DNA from 2 places in the Actinomyces radicidentis genome. Region 1 is predicted to be linked to the other one. Evidence: riboswitches for the same ligand, from Rfam matches in the RefSeq annotation. Region 1 holds a riboswitch; the other holds the start of a gene.
The links. Region 1 has a riboswitch for FMN ahead of ribD (bifunctional diaminohydroxyphosphoribosylaminopyrimidine deaminase/5-amino-6-(5-phosphoribosylamino)uracil reductase RibD). Riboswitches for the same ligand answer to the same signal wherever they lie in the genome.
Positions count from the first base shown of each region.

Region 2: it holds a riboswitch for FMN, as region 1 does, so the genes downstream of both, AXF14_RS10625 (ABC transporter permease) here and ribD (bifunctional diaminohydroxyphosphoribosylaminopyrimidine deaminase/5-amino-6-(5-phosphoribosylamino)uracil reductase RibD) in region 1, are expected to answer to the same signal.

Region 1 covers NZ_CP014228.1:2,836,527-2,846,921, forward strand. The annotation lists gene AXF14_RS14030 (hypothetical protein) at 1-1,005, shown strand, start outside; gene AXF14_RS11995 (ATP-binding cassette domain-containing protein) at 998-1,702, shown strand; gene rpsT (30S ribosomal protein S20) at 1,982-2,242, shown strand; FMN riboswitch at 2,450-2,580, shown strand; gene ribD (bifunctional diaminohydroxyphosphoribosylaminopyrimidine deaminase/5-amino-6-(5-phosphoribosylamino)uracil reductase RibD) at 2,683-3,777, shown strand; gene AXF14_RS12010 (riboflavin synthase) at 3,792-4,442, shown strand; gene ribB (3,4-dihydroxy-2-butanone-4-phosphate synthase) at 4,439-5,770, shown strand; gene ribH (6,7-dimethyl-8-ribityllumazine synthase) at 5,800-6,255, shown strand; gene holA (DNA polymerase III subunit delta) at 6,252-7,322, opposite strand; gene AXF14_RS12030 (ComEC/Rec2 family competence protein) at 7,426-9,114, opposite strand; gene AXF14_RS12035 (ComEA family DNA-binding protein) at 9,111-9,971, opposite strand; gene AXF14_RS12040 (DegV family protein) at 10,160-10,395, opposite strand, start outside.
Region 2 covers NZ_CP014228.1:2,502,821-2,513,215, forward strand. The annotation lists gene AXF14_RS10610 (erythromycin esterase family protein) at 1-445, shown strand, start outside; gene AXF14_RS10615 (NAD-dependent succinate-semialdehyde dehydrogenase) at 637-2,151, shown strand; gene putP (sodium/proline symporter PutP) at 2,300-3,769, shown strand; FMN riboswitch at 4,007-4,147, shown strand; gene AXF14_RS10625 (ABC transporter permease) at 4,474-5,193, shown strand; gene AXF14_RS10630 (ABC transporter substrate-binding protein) at 5,269-6,309, shown strand; gene AXF14_RS10635 (DUF2382 domain-containing protein) at 6,607-7,428, shown strand; gene hisG (ATP phosphoribosyltransferase) at 7,715-8,560, opposite strand; gene AXF14_RS10645 (phosphoribosyl-ATP diphosphatase) at 8,648-8,911, opposite strand; gene AXF14_RS10650 (ABC-2 family transporter permease) at 9,048-10,395, opposite strand, start outside.

The DNA.
Region 1 (10,395 bases):
GATCGAGCCTCACGTGACCAGGCGCAGGCACAGGAAGAACTCCCTGCCGCCTACGCCCTGGCGTTCTGGAATCTCTCTGAACCCACCTTCTCCAGCCTCTCCTCCGATATCAGTTCCTTCGCGCACGAGGCGGAGGCGACCAGTTCACTCGTCATCGCCTGGACGGTGCCCGACGACACGACACCGGACGCGAGCGGACCGCCCACGATATTCCTTAACAACGCCGCAGCCGCCTCCTACGGGCTAGCCACCGTGAGTCCCTCAGAAATGGTCGTCTACCGGCCCGGAGTCATCGCGAGCCAGGACGGGGCGCTGCGCACCCTCATGGCCGACAACGCCGCCCTGCAGCGACACTTCGGCTCCACGCTCACAGAGCCCTTGATCTCGATCCGAGACCAGGCTGACGCAATCGCGAAGCTGCCCGCGACGCTCCCGCGCGCCACCTACTCACTCAGCGGGACACAGGTGACGAGTCAAGATTGCCTCATCGTCGTCATCCCGGACGGCTACCTCGCCGCGACCAACCTGCTAGCCGCGATGACACAGGGCGGAGCAGTGATCAGCTCCGCCCAGGGAGACCCGCTCGAGACACTCACGATGAACGGCCTCGGCAGCGCCATCTCGCGCATCGACGCCGTCGGTGTTGACCACACAGCAACCGTGCATTCCACCACGGAGCGTCTGATCCTCGACTCTCTCGTGCTCCTCGTATCGGGTGGCGCCGCAGTCATCGCGATGGGGCTGTCCGCACGCTCATGGACCCGGGTCTCGGCGTCTCAGCGGGAAATGGACGCGCTCCTCGGGCGCCGTTCCAACGCTCGGCTCGTCGTCGGGCTCTCGGCAGCCGCCCTCCTGCTGCTCGTGCTGCCGCTACTGAACGATACGACACCCTTTCTCGCGGCCTGCGAGGCGGTGTGCGCACTCGGTGTCCTTGGCGCCATCGTCATCGGCGGTCAGGCGTCCCTCGTCCGCTCACGACCTGGCCGGAGGCATATCAGTGTCTGACGTCATCACCACCACAGACCTCACCATCACTCGCGACGGGCGTCGACTCGTCACCCATCTGAGCACATCCGTCGCGCCAGCGAGCTCGACGGCCATTACCGGCCCGAACGGCTCGGGCAAGTCCACTCTCGCGTGGTGCCTCAGCCTCCACGACGACGACTACGAGGGCCACATCACCCTAGACGGAGTCAACGCCCGCAACCTTTCACCACGAGACCGACGCAGGCTCCACCGAGGGGGCATCGCGCTCCAACCCCAGAGCCTTCTCCTCGAGGACGCGTGGACGGTGGAGCGAGTGCTCACACACGGAGCGTGGGCAGTGGGAGTCTCCCGGCGGCGAAGGTCGGAGAGCGTCGCCGCTGTGGTCGATCGCATGGGTCTGGCGGACTTGCGCAGGACACGCGTCGGTCTGCTCAGCGGCGGAGAGCGCCTGCGCGTGGCACTCGCCCGAACCCGCCTCATGACCGAGCCTCGCCTCGTCGTACTCGACGAGCCAACAGCAGGAGCGGACGACGAACTCACCGGTCTCGTCCTGGAGCTGGTCGCTGACTGGACGGCGCAGGGGGCGGCGACGGTGATCGTCACCCATGACCCACGGCTTATCGCGCGCGCAGGGCAGGAGCTCAGGCTCGGGGGCGCCCCTGACGCGCAGGCACGGCTGGTACCCGCCACCCTGCCCGAGCACCGCCGCGCCTGACCGTGCACGTCGACACCGCCGCAGTCCAGCGCGACGGACCGATCTGTCTGGTGGCCGGACGGTGAGCCCGTTTTGACGCACCTCACGCCGTGGGCGCCGGGGCAGCCCGGGACCTCCTAGGCGGTGACTGGTAAAGTTCTCGACTGGACCTCTGGCCTGGCCGGCTTCGGGGTCCGGCGACCGGGCCTCGCCGGGTGCTTCCACCACCTACGTCAAGCCCGTGGCGCGAACCCTCTTTCCGGCCATTGACCAATCACGATCGAGAAGGCAACTTTCACAGTGGCGAACATCAAGTCCCAGATCAAGCGCATCAAGACCAACGAGAAGGCCCGCCTGCGCAACAAGTCCGTCAAGTCCGAGCTCAAGACCTACGTGCGCCGCACGCGCGAGGCCGTCGAGGCCGGCGACAAGGCCGCCGCCGAGGAGGCCCTCAAGAAGGCCTCCCGCAAGCTGGACAAGGCCGTCTCCAAGGGCGTCATCCACAAGAACCAGGCCGCGAACCGCAAGTCGAAGCTGGCCAAGCGCGTCGCCTCCATCTGAGAGCCGCGCACCGGAGCCGGGCCCAGCCCGCTCCACCACGACGCTGAAGGGCGCCTCCCGATCGGGAGGCGCCCTTCGTCGTACAGCCCCGCCCCGGACCGCTCACCCGTGCCGACACGGCCCGCCAGCCCCCCCGATCAACGAGGTGGGGCCGGGACCGCTCGCGCCACCCCAGGAGCGCGTATAGTCCGAGCCACGAGCGAGAGCTCGCGTGCTCTGGGGTCGGTGAAACTCCGAACCGGCGGTGATAGTCCGCGACCCGAGCGCCGCATGGCGCCCGGTTGACCAGGTGGAACTCCTGGACCGACGGTCAAAGTCCGGATGGGAAGCGCACGCAAGGTCCTCCGACGTCTCCTGGCGGTCGGCTCGCGGCTTCACGCCGTGGCGTCCCAGGGGTGGCGCCGTGACCTCCCCAGGGCACCTGCCTGAGGGGAGACGACGTGGACCGGTTCACGGGCGAGGAGGAGCGCGCGATGCGGCGCGCCCTCGAGGCAGCGCGTGCTCCGGGCGTCCCCCAGGGTCCCAACCCCCGCGTCGGCTGCGTCATCCTCGACCCTCAGGGCCGCGAGCTCGCCCGGGGGCACCACCGAGGATCCGGGACGCCCCACGCTGAGACCGACGCCCTCGCGCGGCTCCGGGGCCGAGCCCGGGGCGCGACGGCGGTCGTCACCCTCGAGCCCTGCGCCCACACCGGCCGAACCGGCCCCTGCGCCCGCGCCCTCATCGACGCCGGCGTCGCACGCGTCGTCTACGCGCTCGCCGACCCCAACCCGGTCGCCGCAGGCGGCGCCGAGGTCCTCCGCGCGGCCGGCGTCGACGTCGCCGTCGGTCTTCTCGCCGACGAGGCGCGCGACCTCAACCGCGGATGGCTCCACGGCCTCGCCCACGGCCGCCCACTCGTCACCTGGAAGCTCGCTGCCTCCCTGGACGGCCGGCTCGCCGCCGCCGACGGCACGAGCCAGTGGATCACCTCCGCCACCGCACGCCGTGACGCGCAGCACCTCCGCGCACAGTGCGACGCCATCATGATCGGCACGGGTACGGCGCTGGCTGACGACCCCTCGCTCACGGTGCGCGACGAGCGCGGAGTCCCCGCTCCGCGGGCCGCTCAGCCGCTCCGTGTGGTCGTCGGCACGCGCGAGCTCCCTCACGACGCGCGGCTCCGTGATGACGCCGCCCCGTTGGTCATCCTCCGGGACGGTCCGGCCACGGGGCTGGCCGAGCTGTGGGAGCGGGGCGTGCGGCACGTCCTGCTCGAGGGCGGCCCCACCCTCGCGGCGTCGATGGTCCGCGCGGGCCTCGTCGACGAGGTGGTCGCCTACGTGGCCCCCGTCCTGCTGGGCGACGGGCCGAATGCCGTCCACAGCCTGGGCCTCAGCTCGATCGACGAGGCCCTGCGGCTCTGCGAGCCCGAGGCCGTCGTCCTGGGCGAGGGCGCCGAGCTCACCGTCCGGCTGCGCGGCCGTCTGCCCGCGCTGGGCGCTCCACTGACCACCGACGTCGTCGAGACGTCGGCACCGACCAGAGACAAGTGACCAGGAGGTCAAGGATGTTCACAGGAATCATCGAGGAGCTCGGGGAGGTCAGCGCGCTCGCCGTCGACGGCGACTCCGCCCGACTCACCGTGACCGGGACGCGAACCGTCTCCGCCGCCATGAGCGAGGGGGCGTCGTTGGCCGTCAACGGGTGCTGCCTCACGGCGACCAGCATCGAGCAGGACCGGCTCACCGCCGACCTCATGGCCGAGACGCTGCGGCGCACCAGTCTGGGCGACCTCCGGCCAGGGGACCCGGTCAACCTCGAGCGGGCGGTGCAGGTGACCGGTCGCCTCGACGGCCACATCGTCCAGGGGCACGTCGACGGCACGGGCACGATCCTCGAGCGCCGTCACGAGCCGCGCTGGGACCTCCTGCGCGTCTCCGTGCCGCAGGACCTGCTGCGCTACGTCGCCGTCAAGGGGTCGGTCGCCGTGGACGGGGTCTCCCTCACCGTCGTCGACGTCGAGGACGCACGCCCGGGCGCGGGCTCGACCGCGGTGCCCGCCGGGGGCGGCAGCCTCACGGTCTCCCTCATCCCGGAGACCCTGGCCCGCACGACGCTCGGTTCCAAGGAGGCCGGCGAGCGCGTCAACCTTGAGGTGGACGTCGTCGCGAAGTACGTCGAGCGCCTGCTCACCGCGGGAGAGGAGTCGGCACGATGACCAGCATGACGAGTACTCCGACGGCCGAGGGCGGCGCCGACGCTCCCGCTGGTGCGCGCGCCTCCGAGGCTCCGGGCTCCTCCACGAGCACCCGGGCGGTCGTGGCCGCGCTGGCGACCCTCGCCGCGGGCGGCATGGTCGTCGTCAGCGATGACGCGTCCCGCGAGAACGAGGCCGACCTCATCCTCGGCGCGGCGACCGCCACGACGGAGCAGCTCGGCTTCATGGTCCGGCACTCGTCGGGGATCATCTGCGTCCCGATGCGCTCCCCGCGGCTCGCCGAGCTCGGCATCCCCATGATGACCGCGACCAACACGGATCCCCACGAGACCGCCTTCACCGTCTCGACCGACGCCAGGGTCGGCGTCACGACGGGAATCAGCGCCGCCGACCGTGCGCGCACCATCCGGCTGCTCGCCGCCGACGGCACCGTCCCCGGGGACCTCGTCCACCCCGGTCACGTCTTCCCCCTGCGGGCCCGGCCCGGTGGCGTCCTCGAGCGCCGCGGCCACACCGAGGCGGCGGTGGACCTGGTGCGCATGGCAGGTGCCGGCGAGGTCGGCGTCCTCGTCGAGCTCGTCGACGACGACGGCGCGCTCCGCAAGGGCGAGGAGGTCCTCGCCTTCGCCGCGGAGCACGGACTTCCCCACCTCACCATCGAGGACATCGTCACCTACCGGTGGACGCACGAGCGGCTCGTCGAGGAGGTCGTCACCACCGGGCTGCCGACCCGGTACGGCACCTTCACCGCACACGGATTCCGTGGTCCCCTGGGCGAGGAGGTCGTCGTCCTCACCTGCGGGCGGCCCGAGGCCTCCGACGCGCCGCTCGTCCGGGTCCACTCCGGGTGCCTGACGGGCGACGTCCTCGGCTCGTCGCGCTGCGACTGCGGCGCGCAGCTCGACGAGGCGCTCCGCCTCCTGCAGGAGGCCGGGGACGGCGTCCTCGTCTACCTTCCCTCGCACGAGGGACGCGGCATCGGGCTGCTCGCGAAGCTGCGGGCTTACGCGCTCCAGGAGCAGGGGCTCGACACGGTCGACGCGAACCTTGAGCTCGGGCTGCCCGTCGACGCGCGCCGGTACGGGTCGGCGGCGCAGGCGCTGCTTGCGCTCGGCGTCGACCGCGTGCGGCTCATCACCAACAACCCGTCCAAGGTCACGGCGCTGCGATCGCTCGGCATCGACGTCGTCGGGACCGTCGAGCGCCCGGCGCACGCGACGAGGGATAACCTCGCCTACCTGCGTGCGAAGGGCGAGCGCATGGGGCACCACCTGGACCTCGGTGACGCCGCTGATCGCGCCGCGATCGGGTCGGAGGTGCTCCGGTGAGCGGGTCGGGAGCACCTCGGGTCTCAGCCGTGGACGGTCACGACCTCGAGGTCGTCATCGTCGCCTCGACCTGGCACGACCAGGTGATGAACGGTCTCATCGCCGGAGCGCGGCGCGCGCTCGACGAGTACGGCGCGGGCCACCGGCTCGTCCGCGCCGTCGGGTCCTTCGAGCTGCCGCTGGTCGCCCAGGCGGCGCTCAGGACCGGGGCCGATGCCGTCGTCGCCCTGGGAGTCGTCATCCGGGGCGGGACACCGCACTTCGACTACGTGTGCCGAGCGGCGACGGACGGGCTCCTGCGCGTCGGTCTCGGCGCCGGCGCGCCCGTCGGGTTCGGCCTGCTCACCTGCGACGACGAGGAGCAGGCGCTCGATCGCGCCGGTCTCCCGGGCTCGCACGAGGACAAGGGCTATGAGGCCGCTCAGGCCGCTGTGAGCTCGGTCCTGACGCTGCGCTCCCTGGCCGGGCAGGTGCAGGAGCGCTAGCGCCGCGTCGCGGCCGGCCCTCCGCGCTGGGGCAGGCGCCCGCGCCGCGCGTTGCAGATCGTGAGCACGGCGCGTTCGACGGCGTGGACCGGGTCCCGGGACTCGCCCTTGACCTCGGCGTCGGCCCGGGCGACGGCCATGATGGCGACGGCGAGGGCGTCGTCGGACCAGCCGGAGAGCTCGCGGCGCGCGCGGTCCACCTGCCACGGCGCCATGCCGAGGTCCTTGGCGGAGACGTTGCGCCGGCCGCCCATGGCGGCGACGCGGGCGAGCTGACGGATCTTCATGGCCAGCGCCGCGACGATCGGCACCGGGTCCGTTCCCGTGGCGATGGCGTGGCGCAGCGCGGTGATCGCCTTGGCGACGTTGCCCGCCGCGGCGGCGTCGGCGACGGTGAAGCCCGTCGCCTCGAAGCGACCCGCGTAGTAGGTGTTCACCTGGGCGAGGGTGATGGTGCCTCCGGTGTCCGCCGTGTCGGCGACGAGCTGGGCGACGGCGCTGGTGAGCTCGCGCAGGTCGTTGCCGAGGGCGTCGACGAGGGCGCCGACGGCCTCCGGATCGATGGAGCGTCCGGCGCGCCGGGCGTCCGCGGTGACGACGGCGGCCTTGTCCTTCGGGGACTTGACGGCCTCGATCGTGCACACGGGGTACGGGGAGGCGGCGATCGCGTCGAGGAGCTTCTTGCCGCGCTGGCCCCCGTTGTGCCTCAGGACGACGTTGACGTCGGGGTCGGCGTGGTCGAGGTAGGCGAGGAGGTCGGTGCGCAGGGCGTCCGTCATCTGCTCGAGGGCGGGGACGTGGACGAGCTTGGGCTCGCCGAAGAGGGAGGGTGACACGAGGGCGTCGAGCTGGTGCGCCTCGTAGGTGGAGGCCTCGAGGGTGGAGACCTCGGTGGTGGGGTCCTTCTTGCGGGCCTGCGCGATGAGGCGGCTGACGGCGCGGTCCCCGAGGACCTCCTCCCCCGCGCGCACGAGGACGACGGGCGCGAGCTCGACCTTGTCCCAGGTGGGGCCGGCGGGCGCGGTGCGCCCGGACCGGGAGCCTCGGGAGGAGCGTGCGGGTGCCATGGCCCAAGACTGCCACGAGGCACCGACACGAACCGAGCCGGTGCGGCGGTATCGGCTCACGGGCACCGCCCGCTCGAGGCGTGGCCGGTCACCGGGGCGCTCCTCATGCGGCCCGACGGCGGCGCCGCCAGGTGCGCAGCACCCGGTGGCGCACCCGCCGCGAGCTCGCGGCGGCAACGACCGCCTCGACGGCGGCCAGCAGCAGCGCTCCCCCGACGCCGCCCGGCCACGCGATCGTCGCCCCGGGCAGCCGGGCGAAGAAGCGGGCGACGAGGACGAGCCAGGCGCATGACGCCGTCGCCGGCCAGGCGACGACGGCGGCCGCGCCCGGCCACAGCGGTGCGAGCAGCGCGGCCACGAGGCCGTAGACGGTGGCCACGGGCACGGGCGGCGCGGCGAGGACGTTCGCCGGCACGGCCCACAGGCTCACGCTCGGCTGCAGCAGGATGAGAACGGGTGCGCAGGCGGCCTGGGCGACCAGCGGCAGCGCGAGCGTCACCGCGAGCCACCGCGGCAGGTGCCTGGAGAGCGCGACGGCGGCGGGCCGGGAGGCGAGCAGGATGCCGGCGGTCGCGGCGACGGAGAGGACGAAGCCGTAGTCGCGAGCCTGCCACGGGTCGACGAGCAGCAGCACGACGACGCCCGCGCACATGGCCGGGACGGAGGCGCTGCGCCGTCCGACCGCCACGCCGGTGAGCATGACGCCGCCCATCGTGGCGGCTCTCAGCACCGAGCCGCCGGGACGCACCAGGACGACCAGCCCCGCCAGCACCCCAGCGCCGAGCACGGCGCGCACGCGCCGTGGCAGGACGCCGAGCCCAGTGAGGACGAGCCCGAGGACGATCGCGACGTGCTGCCCCGACACGGCCGTCAGGTGGGTCATGGAGACGGCGCGCATGTCGGTGCGGACGTCGCCAGGGAGGGCGTGGTCGTCTCCGAGGGCCACACCGGGGACGAGCGCCCGGGTCCCCTCGGGCCAGCCGCCGACGGCGCGGGCGGGCGGTTCGCGGCCGACGGCGTCGGCGAGGCCCTGCCGCATGAGCGTCACGAGTCCGAGCAGACCCCGGGGCTCCTCGAGGACGCGCACGCTCGCCCGGCCGCCCAGGAGAGCGCCCTCGCCGGCACCGGTGTCGGCGGGCTCGAGGGATCCGCGGGCGCGGACGGTAGCGCCCATGTCGGCGTCGAGCCAGTCCTCACCGCCGAGCACCGTGACGGACAGGCGCGAGCCGGCGCCGTCGACGCTCGCGACGTCGAGCTCGGTGAGGACGAGCGTCGAGTGCGTCGAGGCGATGACCCGCGGCGTCGTCGTCACCGTGCCGATGAGCGTGACCGGTGCGCCGTCGGCGGCGGCGAGGGCGACGGGGTCCCGGGCGCGCCCGGCCACGCCGACGGCAGTCACCGCGAGAACGGCGGCAGCGCACAGGAGGCAGGCGAGGACGCCCGCGAGCACCGTGCCGACGGTCGAGGCGTCGGGGGCGTCGGCGCCGGGCCGGTCGTCGCGGCGGTGCCGCGGCAGGTGCTCGCGCATGACTCGTGGCGCGATGAGGAGGCCCGCTCCGAGGCAGGCCGCGGCCGCAGCGGCGGGCTGCTCCCACCGAGGTGCGGCGACGGAGACGAGGGCGGCGGCCCATGCGCACAGCCCCGCCGGCGCGAGACGCAGGTCGAGGGCCTCCGGGGCGCGCTCGCGGCTGCCGTGGGCCCGGCGTCGGGCGGCTCTGCGACGACGGCGCTCCTCCGCGCCGCCCGCGGATACGGCTCCGGGGCGGTCCCAGGGCGCCGACGGCGCGCTCACGGTCCGCCGCCGACGGTGGCCGAGTCGCGCAGGGCCTCGAGCTTGGCGGCCCCGATGCCGGGCACGTCGGTGAGGTCGTCGACGGACCCGAAGGGGCCGTGCTCCTCGCGGTAGGCCACGATGCGCTCGGCGAGGGCGGGGCCGATGCCGGGGAGATCCTCGAGGGCGGTCGCGTCGGCCGTGTTGACGTCGACGAGGCCGCTCCCGCCGGCACCATTGCCGCCGGTGCCGGCGGTACCGGAGGCGCCACCGGTCGTGCCGCTCCCCTGCGCCCAGGCGGAGGCGTCCTCCCCCACGTGAGGCACACGGACCTGCTCGCCGTCGGTGAGCACGCGGGCGAGGTTGAGCTGGTCGGGGTCGGCGTCCTCGAGGAGTCCGCCCACGGCGTCGATGGCGTCGTCGACGCGCGCTCCGGGGGCCAGGACGACGACGCCGGGCTCCCGCACGGCGCCGGCGACGTGGACGACCACCTGGCTGCCGGAGCTCGTTCCGGCACCGCGGCCGGCCGAGGCCGCGCCCGAACGGGGATCGACTGGGGCCGGTGCGCCCAGTGCCTGAGTCGAACCGGTCGCGGCGGAGTCCGTGCCGCGCTCCCGTGACGCCGCTGTGCTCGATCCCGGAGCGGCGGCGCTGGCTGCGCCGTCGACGCCGGCCCCGGACGGTGAGGTGAGCACCGAGCGGACCGCGAGGAGGACGGCGAGGACGATGAGCACCGCCCCGAGCAGCATGGCGGCCCGGGGTGCGAGGGCCACACGGCGGGGTCGGCGCTCGGGCTCGAGCGGGTCGGTGGAGCACGCGAGCCGCACGAGCTCGTCGAGGTTCCGCCTCGCCCGCGGGGCCGCCCTTCTGCCGGTCATGCCCGCGACGCTAGGCCGAACCACGCGCCGTGAGGGCGGTGCCTGCGGTCGGCGGTGGACGAGCCCCTCAGGGGCGCGCCTGTGGAGCCGCGCCGCGGGCCCGCTGACGGGAACGACCGGGCACGCGGTCCCGCCTCGCCGGGTCGGACCGCCCCCTCACGCCGCCCTCAGGCGGCTGCCCGGCCCGCTCAGACGGCCGGAGCCACGGCGACGCCGAGGGTCCCGGGGCCGACGTGCACGCGCAGGGCCTCGTCGATGGGCGAGCGCAGGATGGAGTCGATGACGGCGCCGGTCGCGGCGAGCGCGTCGGCGAGCTCGTCCTCGAGCCCCTGGCCGTCCTGCGGGTCGTCGGCGTAGTGGACGGCGAGGCGCACCGGCGAGGCGGGCACGCGCGGTCCGTGCAGGGTGGTGCCGCCGGCGGCGA
Region 2 (10,395 bases), 330 kb from region 1:
CCGTCCCGACCGTGGGATCACCGTCGTGTGGGCCCACAACGAGCACGTGGCGAGGAATGAGTCCGGCTGGGCCGGGCCGGTCATGGGAGCGTGGCTCGCGGAGGCACTGGGGCGGTCCTACGTCGCCGTCGGCGCCCTGTGCGGGGAGGGCACCGCGCGCGCCGTCGACGCTGCCGCCGAGCGGGAGGACTACCGATCCGTCGCACTGCCAGGCCTGCGTCCGGAGCACACGGAGTCCGCGCTGGCCGCGCTCGGGCAGAACCTCGTCCGCGGTGACGAGCTCGCCCACCCGGGGCCGAGGCGCTTCCTCGGGTGGAGCATCGACTCTCGGATGGTCCGTGACGAGCCCGGGGCCTTCGACCTCGCCCGCCCGTCGACCGATTTCGACCTGCTCCGCTGGTTCTCCTCGAGCACCGCGGACGAGACCTGGATACCCGACTGTTGACCAAGGCGCTCCGGAACCTGGAGGAGAGTGCCGTGCGCCGACGAGAACGAGGGTTGTGCTCGAACACGAAGGAACTTCCCTCGTTCTCGAGCACAACCCTCGTTCTCGACAGGGGTGGAGGAAGGCGGGGCGAAGGGCTCCGCTTGCGCCGCCTCCTACGATGGGAGCGCGCCCACTCGAAGGAGAGCTCTATGCCCACCTCGCAGCCCAGCCAGTCCACCCGCCTCGTCGCCGACGAACGCGTCCGCGACCTCCTGAGTTCCATCCCAACCGGGGTCCTCATCGACGGCGAGTTCCGCGAGGCCGTCTCCGGCGAGCGCTTCGAGGTCCTCGACCCGGCCACCGGTGAGGTCCTCACCACCGTCGCCGACGCCGCCGAGGCCGACGCCCGGGCCGCCATGGACTCGGTCTGCGCTGCCGCTCCGACCTGGCGTGCCACCCCGTCGCGCGAGCGCGCCGAGGTGCTGCGCCGCGCCTTCGAGCTCGTCACCACCACCTACCGCGAGGACCTCGCCCTCCTCATGACCCTCGAGATGGGCAAGCCACTCGCCCAGGCCGACGGCGAGGTCACCTACGGCGGGGAGTTCCTCCGCTGGTTCTCAGAGGAGGCCGTGCGGATCCGGGGCGACTACTTCCAGGTCCCGGAGGGGCACCTCCAGGCGATGGTGCTGCGCCGCCCCGTCGGCCCCTGCCTCTTCATCACCCCGTGGAACTTCCCCCTCGCCATGGGCACCCGCAAGCTGGCGCCGGCGCTGGCCGCCGGTTGCACCGCCGTCCTGCGCCCGAGCCAGGTCACGCCGCTCACGAGCCTCCTGCTCGGCCGGATCCTCACCGAGGCGGGCGTGCCCGACGGCGTCATCGCCGTCGTTCCCTCATCCTCGGCCCGCGCCGTCACCGGCCCGGTCCTGGCCGACGACCGCCTGCGCAAGCTCTCCTTCACCGGCTCCACCGCCGTCGGCCAGGCCCTGCTCAAGGAGGCCGCCGACGGCGTCCTGCGCACCTCCATGGAGCTCGGCGGCAACGCCCCCTTCATCGTCTTCGACGACGCCGACCTCGACGCCGCCGTCGACGCGGCCCTCGCGACGAAGATGCGCAACATGGGGGAGGCCTGCAACGCCGCCGACCACTTCCTCGTCCAGGAGGGCGTCCGAGAGGAGTTCGCTCACCGCCTCGCCGAGCGCATGGCCGCGCAGACCGTCGGCAACGGCCTCGACGACGGCGTCGACGTCGGTCCGCTCGTCTCCGCCCAGCAGCGCGACTCGGTCGTCGAGGCCGTCGAGGGCGCCGTGGCCGTCGGCGCCACGGTCCTCACCGGCGGGACGCGTCCCGAGGGCCCCGGCTTCTTCTACCCGCCGACCGTCCTCACCGACCTGCCCGCCGACGCCGACATCATCCGCGAGGAGATCTTCGGCCCCGTCGCCCCCGTCATCGGCTTCGCCGACGAGGCCGAGGCCATCGCCCTGGCCAACGACGACGTCATGGGCCTGCAGGGCTACGTCCACACCCGCGACATGGACCGTGTCCTGCGCCTCACCGAGGCCCTCGAGGTCGGCATGCTCAGCGTCAACGCGGCCACCACCTCGAACGTCTCGGCGCCCTTCGGCGGCGTCAAGCAGTCCGGGCTGGGCCGTGAGGGCGGCAAGGAGGGCATCGAGGAGTACCTCGAGACCGTCTACGTGGGCCTGCCCGCGCCCGAGCTCGGCTGAGCGGCGGTCCCGCCGACGTCGCCGGACCCGGCCTGGGGGCGGCGCGGGATCTGCGGCCCTGGCGAAGGACGCGTGCCGAACGTCACACGCGCGTGACGCCCGAGGAGTATGGTCCCCCCATTCCCGCCCCGTCCTGACAGGAGGACCCGTGTCCGACTCGACCTTCCAGGCGATCGCCATGATCGTCTACTTCGTGGGCATGCTCGCCATCGGCGGGTGGGCCTACGGGCGCAACAACAACCTCGACGACTACATGCTCGCCGACCGCGGCCTCAACCCCTGGGTCGCCGCCCTGTCCGCCGGAGCGTCCGACATGTCCGGCTGGCTGCTCATGGGACTGCCCGGCGGCCTCTACGTCGGCGGTCTCGTCGAGGGCTGGATCGCCGTCGGACTCACCGTCGGCGCCTGGGTCAACTGGAAGGTGGTGGCCCCGCGCCTGCGCGCCTACACGGAGGTCGCCCAGAACTCGATCACCATCCCGAGCTTCCTCGACAACCGCCTCCACGACGACAAGCACCTCCTGCGCTGGGGCTCGGGCCTCATCATCCTGGTCTACTTCACCTTCTACGTCTCCAGCGGCATGGTCGCCGGCGGCGTCTTCTTCCAGTCCTCCTTCGGCATGGACTACCACCTCGGCATGGTCCTCGTCGCCGCGATCACGGTCGTCTACACGCTCGTCGGCGGCTTCCTCGCCGTGTCGTACACGGACTTCGTGCAGGGCGTCATGATGGTGCTCGCCCTCGTCATGGTCCCCGTGGTCGGCGTCATCAAGCTCGGCGGACCCGCCGAGGTCATCTCCGCGGTCAGCGACGTCGACCCGCACTACTGGGCCCTCATCGGCTCGACGACGACGGCGGTCGGCATCATCTCCTCGCTCGCCTGGGGGCTGGGCTACTTCGGCCAGCCGCACATCATCGTGCGCTTCATGGCGATCCGCTCGGTCGGCGAGGCCAAGATGGGTCGTCGCATCGGCATCGGCTGGATGCTCTTCGCCGTCGTCGGCGCCTGCTGCACCGCGATCATCGGCGTCGCCCAGTACAAGCGCGGTGACGGCCTCCCCGACCCCGAGTCCGTCTTCATCAGCCTCGGACAGCTCTTCTTCCACCCGCTCGTGGCCGGCTTCATGCTGGCGGCCATCCTCGCGGCCATCATGTCGACGATCTCGAGCCAGCTGCTCGTCACCTCCTCGGCCCTCATCGAGGACCTCTACGGGGCGATCACCAAGCAGAAGGTCTCGGGCGGCCGCCTCGTGCTCTACTCGCGGATGAGCGTCTTCGCCATCGCCGTCATCGCCGCGGTCCTGGCCTGGGAACAGAACGACACGATCCTCAACCTCGTCGCCTTCGCCTGGGCCGGCTTCGGAGCGTCCTTCGGGCCGACGGTGCTGCTCGCGCTCTACTGGAAGCGTCTCACCGCCAACGGCGCCTTCTGGGGCATGATCACCGGCGCCGTCGTCGTCTTCGTGTGGGGCAACCTGTCCGGCGGGATCTTCGAGCTCTACGAGATCCTGCCCGGCTTCCTGGTCAACCTCGTCGTCGCCTGGCTCGTGTCCCTGCGCGGGACCGTGCGCCCGGAGATCGAGGAGGAGTTCGACGCCGCCGTGGCGGCCACGCGCTGAGACCCACGCGTCCGGGCGGTCTCCCGCACGTGCCGACCCGGTGAGAACGACGACGCCGCCCGCGGACCATGACGGTCCGCGGGCGGCGTCGTGCCGCGGAGGCCGAGGTGCGCGGGACGCCTCCGCGCCGCACCGCGCACGCGTGCGCCCGGGTGGTGGGGGAGCCGCGTGTGGGCGGCTCGCCGGGGCCGGCGGAACTGGCCCGACGGTGCGGAGGGGGCTAGTGTTCGAGCAGCACACGTGCTCCGGGGTCGGTGAAAGTCCGAGCCGGCGGTGACAGTCCGCGACCCGAGAGCGTCCTCCGTCGGAGGCCGCGATCGGTTGAGCTGGTGGAACTCCAGCACCGACGGTGAGAGTCCGGATGGGAGGAAGCACGAGGCACCCGGCGTCCGCGCCGGTCGGGCCTGCCAGCGGCGGGCCGGGGCGCACAGCGCGTGCCGTGCGGGCGCGAGCCTCCGCCGTCGGCGGCCCGCCCGTCACCCCGGAGACGCCCGGGGCGAGCGCCCCGGGACCAGCCGGGAGAACCACGAGTGAACCGCTCGACGCAGCACGCGACCGACGGCGCAGCCAGCACAGCCGTCCCGCGCAGCCCCACGCCCGAGACCGCGCCGCACCCCGCAGGACGCACGGCCGACGCAGGCACGCGGCGCCCGGGCCCGGGCACCGGCCCGGGCCCCGCCCTCGCCCTCGGCGCGCTCATCCTCATGGTGTGGTGGGCCGTCACCGCCTCCGGCGCCGTCCCCGCCGTCTTCCTGCCCGGGCCCCTCGACGTCGCCCGCCGCCTCGTCCTCGGCATCACCCAGGGCGGGCTCCTGCCCTACGCCTGGGTGACCCTGCGCGAGGCCGTCCTCGGCTGCCTCCTCGCGGCCGCCCTCGCCCTGCCCCTGGCCTGGGCGCTGTACCGCTGGCAGCTCTTCTCCCGCACCGTCCTGCCCTACGTCGCCGCCTCCCAGGCCGTCCCCGCCATCGCCATGGCGCCCCTGCTGGTCCTGTGGATCGGCTACGGCACGCTCCCGGTCGTCATCCTGTGCGCCTTCATGGTGTTCTTCCCCATCACCGTCACGGTCCTGCTCGGCCTGCGCGGCCTGGACGCCGACGTCCTCGACGCCGCCCGGCTCGACGGCGCCTCCGGGCTCGCGCTCGTGCGCTACATGGAGCTGCCGATGGCCCTGCCCGGGATCCTCTCCGGCCTGCGCACCGGCTTCACTTTGTCCGTCACCGGCGCCGTCGTCGGCGAGATGACGATGGGAGGGGAGGGCCTGGGCATGGTCCTGTCCCACCAGCGCGACGCCGTCGACACCACCGGCCTCTTCGCGACGATCGTCCTGCTGTGCCTCATGGCGATGACGATCCACTGGTGCTTGCACGAGCTCGAGCGCCGCAGCCGCGTCGTCGACGCCATGCGCGGGCGCCGCGCCACCTGACCGGCCCCCCACCGACCGCTCAGCCACCACCCACCTCACCATCGCCCTGACCCGTCCGTCCCGGAAGGCCCCATCATGACCACCACCCCCGACGTCTCCCGCCGTTCCCTCCTCGCCGGAGGAGCCACCGCCGGAGCGCTCGCCCTCCTCGCCGCCTGCTCGTCGGGCACCGCCGCCAAGTCGGCCGCGAGCGCCTCCACGTCCGCCGGCACCGGCGGCTCCGGCCTCGTCATCGGCCTCACGTACACGCCCACCGTCCAGTTCGCCCCCTTCTACATGGCGCTGGCCGGCGGCAAGTACGCCTCCAGCGTGAGCCTGCGCCACCACGGCGCCCAGGAGGGCCAGTTCGACGCGCTCCTCGCCGGCACCGAGCAGCTCGTCGTCGCCGGCGCGGACGAAGCCGCCGTCGCAGCCTCCAACGGCAATGGACTCGTCGCCGTCGGAGGCTTCTACCAGGCCTACCCCGGCTGCGTCATCGTCCCCGAGAGCTCCGACATCACCACCCTCGCCGACCTCAAGGGCCGCACCATCGGCACCCCCGGCAGGACCGGCGAGACCTGGTACACGCTCGAGGTCGCGCTCAAGACCGCCGGGCTCACCGAGGACGACGTCACCATCCAGGAGATCGGCTTCACTCAGCAGGCCGCCCTCGCCGGCGGCAAGGTCGACGCCATCGTCGGCTACTCCAACAACGACGCCGTCCAGATCGCGCAGAACGGCACGAAGGTCCGCACCATCGCCGCCGCCGCTGACGTCCCGCTCGTCGGCGCCTCGCTCGTCACCACGAGGGACTACCTCGCCGCCCACCGCGAGGAGCTCGCCGACGCGGTCACCGCCTCCGCCGCCGGGATGGCGCTGTTCGTCGACGACCCCGACGGCGCCGTCACCGCCACGAAGAAGTACGTGACCGACCTCGCCGACTCGACGCAGGCGGCCAACGCCCGCGAGGTCGCCCTCGCCACCGGGAAGCTCATCCGGCCCGAGGACTCGACGGTCGTCGGCTCCCTGCGCAGCGAGGAGGTCGGCGCCATGATCACCTTCCTGGGCGGCCAGGGGCTGCTCGGCTCGACCTCGCTCACCGCCGACGACGTCTGCGACCCGCTGCTGAGTGCGTGAGGGTGGCGCCTCCTGGGGGGCAACGGCTTTCGGAAATCGGGCGAGAGGCGCCGGTCTCGCGCGTGTGCCGCAACACCTGTGACATAGTTTTCGACGATATATCGGGCACGTGACATGAGGCATAGAAGTGACGATCGTGACGGCTCGTTCGCTCCCAGCTACATCTCGATATCGTAATTCGTTTCGAGTGGCAGGTGCTCTGACCTGCTCATATGGTTGACCTCGATCGAACGACACAGATCGATAGTCATCGGCTCGTCCGGTGACGTCGGGATCGGTACCCATAGGAGGAACCACATGACCACGAACGAGCGTTTCGACACCATCCTCGACTCCACCGTCATCGACCAGGACGGCGACAAGATCGGCAAGGTCGGCCAGCTGTTCCTCGACGACCAGACCGGTGAGCCCACGTGGGTCACCGTCTCCACCGGTCTGTTCGGCACCAAGGAGACCTTCGTCCCGCTCCAGGGAGCCAGCATCGCCGGAGACGAGATCCGCGTCCCCTACGAGAAGGGCTTCGTCAAGGACGCCCCCAACGTGGACGTCGACGAGCACCTCTCCACCGTCCAGGAGGACGAGCTCTACCGCTACTACAACCTCGGCGGCACCACCACCGGCTACGCCGGCACCGAGCGCACCGCGGGCACCGACCGCGCCGCCGCCGGCCACGTCGACGAGGGCCGCACCGCCGAGTACGCGGACCGCGACCGCGCCGCCCGCACCGACGCCGCCGACGGCTCCGTCGTCGCCCACGAGGAGCGCCTCAACGTCGGCACCGAGCAGCGCGAGACCGGCAAGGTCCGCCTGCGCAAGTACGTCGTGACCGAGACCCAGTCCGTCGAGGTCCCCGTCCAGCGCGAGGAGCTGCGCGTCGAGCGCGAGCCCATCAACGAGCGCGTCACCGGTGACGACGTCATCGGCGAGGACGTCTCCGACGGCGAGACCATCACCCTCCACGAGGAGGTCCCGGTCGTCTCCAAGGAGACCGTCGCCACCGAGCGCGTCTCGGTCGGCAAGGAGACCGTCCAGGACACCGAGACCGTCCAGGCCGAGGTCGCCAAGGAGCAGGTCGAGGTCGAGGGCGACGAGTCCCTCCGCAACGGCCAGCACCGCTGACCAACCGCTGACCCGGGGCGCTGAGCCCCGCCCCTCAGGCTCGCCCTGGGGCGACGACCGGGGCGCGACTGGACGCGCACCTGGCCGCGGACCTCGAGACCCGGATGCGCGAGCACGACGGCCTGCCGCCGCGCAGCGACCGCGGCTGAGCCCGCTTCCCGCCGGGGCGGCCGCACCGCACCTGCACCGCCCCCTCGCACGGGCGTGGCGCCGAAGGACGACGGCGGGGCGGGAACCGAGTGGTTCCCGCCCCGCCGTCGTCGTGCCCAGGGGCGTCGGGCGCTCCTCAGAGGCGGCAGGCGACGAGCGCCGTCACGAGGATGGCGCGGGCACCGACCTCGTAGAGCTCGTCCATGACCCGGTTGACGTCCTTGCGGGGCACCATGGCGCGCACCGCGACCCAGTCGGGGTTCTGCAGCGGCGAGACCGTCGGGGACTCCAGCCCGGGGGTAATCGCCGTGGCGACGTCGAGGTCGTTCATCGGGATGTCGTAGTCGACGAGCACGTAGGAGCGGGCCCGCAGGACGCCCTCGAGGCGGCGCACGAGCGTCGCGAGGGCGGGCTCGTCGCGGTACTGCTCAGTGGTGATGAGGACGGCCTCGCTGGCGAGGATCGGCTCGCCGAAGGTCTCCAGCCCCGCGGCGCGCAGCGTCGTGCCGGTCTCGACGACGTCGGCGATGAGGTCCGCGACCCCGAGCTGGACGGAGGACTCGACGGCGCCGTCGAGGTGGACGGTCTCGGTGTGCACGCCCTGGGACTCCAGGTAGGAGCGCACGAGCACGTCGTAGGACGTGGCGACGCGCTTGCCCTCGACGTCGTCGAGGGTGCTCATCGTCCCGGCCGGGGCGGCGAAGCGGAAGGTGGAGCGTGCGAAGCCGAGGGGCAGGTGCTCGACGGCGTCGACACCGGAGTCCAGGAGGAGGTCGCGGCCGGTGATGCCGGCGTGGACGGTGCCCTGCCCGACGTAGACGGCGATGTCGCGGGGGCGCAGGAAGAAGAGCTCGACGTCGTCGGCCTCGTCGACCAGGACGAGCTCGCGGCCGGTGCGGCGGGTGCGGTAGCCGGCCTCCTTGAGCATGGTGGTGGCGGGCTCGGACAGTGAGCCCTTGTTCGGGACGGCGATGCGCAGCATGGGCGTGGTGGTCCTGTCGGTGCGGGTGGGGCTGACGGGTGCTGGGGTCCCAGCAGGTGCTGGGGGAGCGGGGCGCGGGCCCGGCGCTCACAGGTACTTGTAGACGTCCTCGAGGCTGTAGCCCTTGGCGATCATCATGACCTGGGCGTGGTAGAGCAGCTGGCTGATCTCCTCGCAGGCGGCGGCGTCGGACTCGTGCTCGCAGGCCATCCAGGACTCGGCCGCCTCCTCGACGAGCTTCTTGCCGATGAAGTGAACGCCCTTGTCGAGCTCCTCGACGGTGCCGGAGCCGGCGGGGCGCTCCGCGGCCTTGGTGCTGAGCTCGGAGAAAAGGTCCTCGAAGGTCTTCATGGGCCCAAGGCTAGCGGGCGCGCCCGTGGCGCCACCCGGCTTCCCGCTGGATGGTCCCTCACGCGCGACTCGGCGCGCCTTCCGCGGGACGCCGCGCCGTGCGCGGCGGGGTGCCGGCCCCACACGTGATCGGCGATCACTCGGCCCCCGCGCGAGCCGCTCGGCGCCATCCCGACCGGAGGACCAGGAGCGCCACGACCGTGACGAGGACGCTGAGCAGGACGACCTCCGTCCACGTCCCCGGGTGGGAGGCGGCGACGGCCGACCAGCCCCACGGCGCCCAGCGCCACAGCGCCCCGGAGAGGGCCTCGTTGCCCGCCACGACGAGTGAGTCGAGGACCCCGAACACCGTGAGCGCGATCGCCGCGCCCAGCCCGAGGCGCTGCGCCACCGCCATCGTGACGGCCACGACCATCGCCGCCACGAAGGGGGCGGTCAGCACCGCGTAGAGCGGGGAACCGGAGCCTCCCGTGACGACCGGGGCGCCGACGGCGGCGACGACGCCCACGACCACGAGGACGGCGCCGAGAACGGCGGCTGGCACGGAGACGAGCGCGGTCACGAGGCGGCCCGGGGAGCGGCGGGTCACCAGGAGGCGCCACGGCTCGGCGACGGCGCGCCACGCCATCGTCCCGACGGCCGCTCCGGCGACCGGCACGCCGAGGAGCGCGAGGACGTCAGTGGCCCGTGCCGGCGAGTACACGACGTGGACGACGGCGACGGCGGCGAGGAGGAGGACGGACAGGGCCGCCCAGGTGCCCCAGGGCAGGGCCGGTGCCAGGGCGCGCGCCGTCGCCGGGCGGCGTCGGAGCCCGGCAGCGTCGAGGGACCAGACAGCCCCGTGGGGCGACGGCGCGCCGACGGCGCTGCTCGCGGGCCGGACGGTGGCGCTGCTGGGCTCGGCGCGGTCGGGACCGAAGACATCGCCGACGGACGCGGACGTCTCCGACGGTGCGGCGACGCCTCGGGAAGCCGACCGGCGGGACCCGCCGACGGGGCTGCGGCGCGCGAGCAGGGCCGTCCGTCCCGGACGCTCGAGCGCCAGGAGCGCCAGCACCGCGAGGGCCCCGAGGAGGAGGGTGAGAGGGAAGGCCGGCCACACGGGGAAGCCCCAGGCCGCGGCGCCCGGCTCGAGGTTGACCGAGTTGCCGTGCACGCCCATGAGCGGCAGGAGGCTGCGGACGGTCCACGTCCACGGCTCGACCGCCCACGACGGGCTCTCGGCGCGCACCGCGCCGACCGCGGACCACACGAAGCCGAGCACCGGCGCGACGCCCAGGGCCGCGCCCCGCAGGAGCCTGGCCGCGAGAAGGCCCCACGAGGCGGAGGCGGCCTGCGCGAGGGCGAGCAGGACCACGAGCGTGCTCCACGTGCCGACGGGGCCCCAGCCCTGCCCGGTGAGCAGCGACTGCAACACGGCCGGGCCGAACACGGCCACCTGGCAGGCGAGGGCGCCGAGCGCGAGAACGCTGAGACGGGCGAGC